2 regions of the Flavimarina sp. Hel_I_48 genome follow, and region 1 is predicted to be linked to the other one. Evidence: riboswitches for the same ligand, from Rfam matches in the RefSeq annotation. Region 1 holds a riboswitch; the other holds the start of a gene.
The links. A riboswitch is a leader RNA that binds a small molecule or an ion and turns the genes downstream of it on or off. The one in region 1 is predicted to bind thiamine pyrophosphate.

Region 1 (3,188 bases):
CCATGCACTGGGAATGTGATGGTTCTCCGGAGTTTACCCTTACGGAAACTGAAAAAAACACACATGGTTCTGAAATCATTTTGCACATTGCAGATGATAGCGAAGAATTCTTGAAAAAATCAAGGATTCAGGAACTTTTGAGCAAGTACAACAAGTTCATGCCTATCCCAATTAAATTTGGTACCACAGAGGAGGAAATTCCTTTGCCGGAAGATGCCGCGGAAGACGCAGAACCTGAAACTAAAACCGTTGATAATATAATCAACAATCCCAACCCGGCGTGGACCAAGCAGCCAACAGAACTTGAGGAAAAAGACTATAAAGGTTTTTACCGTGAGCTGTATCCCATGCAATTTGAGGAGCCGCTTTTCCACATTCACCTGAATGTTGATTATCCTTTCAACCTTACAGGGATTCTTTATTTCCCCAGGTTAAACCAGGACATGAATGCACAACGTGACCGCATTCAGTTATATCAAAATCAGGTATTTGTAACGGATAACGTTGAAGGTATCGTTCCAGAATTTTTGACCATGTTACGTGGTGTGATTGATTCTCCTGATATTCCGCTTAACGTTTCCCGTTCCTATTTGCAGGCTGATGGCGCCGTAAAGAAAATAAGCAGCTACATTACCAGAAAAGTTGCTGATAAGCTTAACCAACTCTTTAATGATGATCGTGCCGATTTTGAGAAAAAGTGGAACGATATTAAAATCGTTATTGAATATGGTATGTTGAGCGAAGATAAGTTCTTTGAAAAAGCCCAGAAATTTGCACTTTACCCTACCGTAGATGGAAGCTTCCATACTTTTGATGAATTACAGGAAAAAATAAAGGAAAAGCAAACCGATAAAGATGGCAAACTGGTCGTGCTTTATGCTTCTGAACAGGATAAGCAACACCAATATATTAAAGCTGCAAAAGCAAAAGGTTACGATGTATTGCTTCTTGATTCTCCAATAGTTCCGCACTTGATTCAAAAGATTGAAGGTGAGAAGGAAAATATAAGTTTTGTACGTGTAGATGGTGACCACGTTGACAATCTGATCAAAAAAGATGAAGACCAGATTTCTAAACTTTCTGATGAGGAAAAGGAAACTTTAAAAACAACGCTTGAGGAAACTATCGCAAATAAGTCCTATAATGTGCAATTACAGCCTATGGATAGCGGTTCTGCTCCCTTTATCATCACGCAGCCAGAATTTATGCGTCGTATGAAAGAAATGCAACAGACCGGCGGCGGTGGTGGCATGTTTGGTATGGGCAATATGCCAGATATGTACAACCTTGTGGTAAATACTAACCATGAACTGGTTTCCGAAATTCTAAATACCAAGACCAAGAAAAAGCAGGAACGTTTGATCAAACAATCCCTTGATCTTGCTCGTCTTTCTCAAGGTCTATTAAAAGGCGCAGAGCTTACTGATTTTGTAAAGCGCTCCTATGATATGATCAAATAAATTAGTTTTTATTTATTTCTCAAAGCAGCCCCGAAAATTCGGGGCTGCTTTTTTTTGCCTACTCTCCAAACAAAACAGGTTTTTCAGATTCTAAGATCAGAAAAGTTCTTGTAGCGTTCTCTATTTCATAAAACCTGTGATCATACGTATTATTCCTTTTTTGCATTTTAATTTTAGTAAACTGTAAACGCTATGATGCAAACCATCTTGCCATTTAAATATTCCATAAATATCGATTAAATGGTAAAAATGAGGCAGATTTTAGTTAAAAACGCCTGATTTATGTTCAAATTTCCTTGAAAAATTACCGTGAAATGTGATTTTAATTTACCTGAGATGTTTAATTTTGAGTGGCTTTAGGGGTATTCTGAAAAGAATTGAGACAGTCCCTTTGAACCTGAATCGGTTAAGACCGTCGTAGGGAAAAGTTTATAAACTTCTTTTATCATAAAGAGGTTCCTTCAGCCATTTTTCTAACTAAAAGAAACAATGATGAACGAGAACCTTTGGAACAACATTAAACTTCTCAGAGAAAAGTCCCCGTTGGTGCACAACATCACAAATTATGTGGTGATGAACAACACGGCAAATGCACTTCTTGCAATCGGTGCTTCCCCTATCATGGCGCACGCCCATGAGGAAATGGAAAGTATGGTGAACATCTGCCAGGTGCTGGTGGTCAATATTGGAACCTTAGATGAATACTGGGCAACTTCTATGATACTAGCCGCTAAACACGCAAATACGCTCAAGAAACCGTGGGTTCTGGATCCCGTGGGCGCAGGCGCCACTCCGTATCGCAATCAAGTCCTGACAGATCTACTAAAACTTCAGCCAACGATCATTCGAGGGAATGCCTCTGAAATACTGGCCCTTGCCAAACACAATACCACGAACACAAAAGGCGTGGATAGTTCCGCGGAAAGTAGTGAAGCCATTGAGGCTGCCAAGGTTTTAAATGACAAATATGGTAGCGTGGTCTGCGTCTCTGGCGCAACAGATATTATTCTGGATAACCAACGGGAAATCCACCTCAAAAACGGCCACGAATTGATGTCAAAAATCACCGGAATGGGTTGTAGTGCCACTGCCATTGTTGCGGGGTTTGCCGCGGTCATCCCTAACAAAGTCGATGCAGTGACGACCGCGATGGCAATTCTGGGCGTTGCTGGGCAATTAGCCGCGCAAGACAGCAAGGGTCCAGGGAGTTTGCAAATGCATATTCTTGACAAGCTTTATAATCTCACAGAAGAAGAATTTAATTCCACTTTAAAATTACAAGTTGAACGTAAGCAATAAGCAATTTCCATTTAAGCTCTATTTGGTACTTTCGGAAGAGGCGTGCATTCATAAACACTTTCTCCAAGTTGCAGAAGAAGCGGTCAAGGGAGGAGTTGATGTTGTACAACTACGGGAAAAGAACTGTGACACATTGGTTTTTCAACAAAAGGCGCTTAAGCTCAAAGAACTTTTGGAAACCTATGATGTGCCACTGATCATCAATGACAATTTAGAGGTTGCTATAAATGTAAACGCCTATGGAATCCATGTGGGCACTTCAGACATTCCACCATCCAAAGTAGCCCAATTATGGACAAAAACGCCCTGTATTGGCTATTCTATAGAAGATTTGGATCAGCTGACAACCAGGGAAACGGCGGCAGCGGATTATCTGGGTATAAGTCCGGTTTTCAAAACATCCACAAAAACCGATACCATCATAGAATG
Region 2 (3,188 bases), on a different contig from region 1:
ACCATAGATTGCCCTGTGTTCATTACTACCGCAGCAAGTATTGATCCAATAGCTATTGTAGAAGCGAAATCAAAACTTGACATTTTAGCAAAAGTTCTCAGTCCTGAAATACGGGTTATAATTATAATAATAGAAAATATGACCAGAATGGATACAAGTACCTTGACGAGAATAGGAAAAGCCGCATAGATCCAATTTTCCATAAAATTATTTTAGTAGTTGGTTATTAAAATTGATTTACTTTTTTTTAGTAAGATACGTGTAGGTGTAAAATGCCACCTGAGCTATTGTTGTTACTGTAAAAATTCTACTTATTACTTTGCGTGTCTTTTTTTTCATAATATCTATTTTAAATTAATAAAGGGCAATACCCTGTAATATACCTGCAATTTACCATGTCTATTGAAGAATGAATATTGGTTTAGCAATAATTTAGTATGTTATAAAATAATAAATATTTCAAAAAAGCGATTTTGAGCAATTTGCCCAGTTATTTGATTTGGTCAAACGAATCAAATACAAATAATTAAAAAGGTATCTTCAGTATTTTACTATTTTCGTTCTAAGCTGAAAAGGTCTTAACGTTGGGCACTTGTCCAGATTAAATAAGCTTATGACATTCAAATTTGCACACTCTTACACATGTATAAGGTAAAAACGCACATTCTATCATTAAAAACGCCCAATAATTAAATCAGTTTTATAGATTTTTGTTTTATTTAAGAAAGGTATGAAATGAGACGGCTATTCGTATCAAAGAAATTTTATAACCTACATACTTTGATTACCGTATTTGGTATACTGATTACTTTACCCTACTTCGGTTTTACAGGCACATATATGGTCTCTGTTTCTTAAATTATTTCTTATGATACTATGCATTCATAAGTTTGAATAATAAGAACCTAAAACATAATATAGTTTAAACATGTCTTTTTCCTTTTTCAAATAAGTAGGTATTGGATATTCTTAAGCTTTGAATAAATCAAGAAAGAGCGCTATTTTAATGAATACTATACCATCTTTACATACTATATGCTATAAAAGCAGATCCATATCAACGCTTACAGAAGAATCTATTGACGACTTGCTCGCAAGTACTCTTAAAGCCAATAGCAAACGCGGTATCAATGGCGTTCTTCTACATTCTTTTGGTAATTTCTTTCAGGTACTTGAAGGAGAAAAAGAACAGATCAATTTACTATATGATCGTATAAAACAAGACCCAAGGCATTACGATGTATTTGAAGTATTTAATAAGCCTTCTTCAAAACCTGTTTTTACAGAATACAGTTCGACATTTTTGACACCTACGACAAATATTGATTTAGAACATATACGTAAATACCTAAAAAAGCACTCCCTTTCAACCACAAATGATAAAATTGAGCGACTTTTAGGCCCTTTCATGTTTTTCGATTAATTGTTTTCAGGTTACCGTAGAAAATCATTTAAGAGAGAATTAGCGCAAATACAGATTTTTTAGTCAAAACCAATCGTATACAATTCCGGTAAGTGTATTCCTAATTTCTGAACTCTTTTACCTAAATTGAGTTTGCGCGGAAATCTATGTTCTAGGGATTATAATTAAAAATAGTATTCAATTAACGTTAGTAAACTTGTCAACATCTCTATTATGTTATAGATTTACTCTTGAAATGGGGTGCTTGCCACAAAGGGCAGGCTGAGATAATACCCAAGAGCTGTCAAGTTCTAGACCTGATCCAGATAATGCTGGCGTAGGGATATGATTACCACGATCCTTTGCAATTTCTTTTGCGATAGTGTTCTCCTCATTTCACCTGGTTTTAATAATTGTGAAAGAGGTTTTTCTATGCATTTTACTTGGTTACAAATTATAGGGACCATCTTTGGCGTCGCGCAGGTATTACTTTCGCGCAAAAATAGTGTCCACAATTACCTCTTCGGTATTGTTTCAATTTTGATAGGTATGTGGGTTCTTTATCAGTCCCGTTTGTACGCAGATATTTTGCTCCATCTTTATTATCTGGTGATGAGCATTTATGGTTGGTACTATTGGAATTTTGGCGGAGATAAAAAAGAGGCAACCATATCCTGGTCAGGTAAAAACGAACATTTCAAAGCGGCCGCCATAGTATTCTCCTGCTTCCTTATGATGAGCTACTGGCTTCTATACCATACCGATTCTGACGTGGCCGTATGGGATGCAGCCGTGAGCGCCTTTGCATGGGCGGGAATGTGGCTAATGGCCAAGCGGAAGATAGAAAACTGGATCTATCTTAATATAAGTAACCTCATTTCGATCCCTTTATTGATTCACAAAGAACTTTATATCTATGCGGGCCTGACTGTGTTTTTGTTTCTCGTAGGGACATCGGGCTTTTTTAAATGGAAAAAACTATTAAAAGATGACCACAGCAAACGACTTAAAAGAGCTTAGGGAAAAATGTTTTAATGCCGAAATATTTCCCATCGAAATCCTGGAGTGGATAGCAAGTAAGAACTTGTGGAATATCTGGGTACCCAAAGCTTACGGAGGCAAAGAACAGACCCTTTCGGAAGGACTGGATACTTTACGAAAATTGGCAAAAATAGATGGCAGTCTGGGCTGGACGGTGACTTTGTGCAGTGGGGCCAATTATTTTATAGGTAACCTGGAGCATGAGGTGGCACATGAACTTTTTATTGACACAGAAGAAGCTACCTGTATGGGTGGGAGCGGGGCGGTAGGTGGGACCGCTTCTAAAGAAGGTGAGTTTTATATTGTTTCGGGACGCTGGCCTTACGCTACGGGTGCTGCTTACCTTACGCATTATACTTTAAACGCGCGCCTTTTTGAGAATAAAAAACCACTCACAAATAGCGATGGTTCTCCTGTAATACGGTCCTTTATCATTCCTCAGGAAAAGGTAACGTTGATCAAAGATTGGGACAGCATGGGTCTTCGGGCTTCTTCGACCAATTCATTTGCGATAGAGGAGGTACGTATTGATAAAAGATTCAGTTTCAGCTATAATGAGCAGCATCTTGCGTATCCTATTTACAAAATTCCATTTAAGCTTTTCGCAGATTTGACGCTTTGGGTAAACTATATTGGTATGGCCGAACATTTTATCGAGGCTACCACTTCCATGTTATCTAAAGAACAACTGGCTGAACTGAAGAGAAAGGTTTTACAAGCCAACTCCTACATAACCAACTTTACC

Region 2: another riboswitch for thiamine pyrophosphate. It lies ahead of pnuC (nicotinamide riboside transporter PnuC); the one in region 1 lies ahead of thiM (hydroxyethylthiazole kinase).

What each region holds. Positions count from the first base shown of each region.
Region 1 covers NZ_JPOL01000002.1:991,323-994,510, forward strand. Annotated here, with positions in the region: gene htpG (molecular chaperone HtpG) at 1-1,460, shown strand, start outside; TPP riboswitch at 1,809-1,901, shown strand; gene thiM (hydroxyethylthiazole kinase) at 1,953-2,759, shown strand; gene thiE (thiamine phosphate synthase) at 2,743-3,188, shown strand, end outside.
Region 2 covers NZ_JPOL01000003.1:206,867-210,054, reverse strand. Annotated here, with positions in the region: gene P162_RS16830 (DUF421 domain-containing protein) at 1-203, opposite strand, end outside; gene P162_RS16825 (BLUF domain-containing protein) at 1,007-1,423, shown strand; TPP riboswitch at 1,650-1,763, shown strand; gene pnuC (nicotinamide riboside transporter PnuC) at 1,835-2,422, shown strand; gene P162_RS16815 (acyl-CoA dehydrogenase) at 2,391-3,188, shown strand, end outside.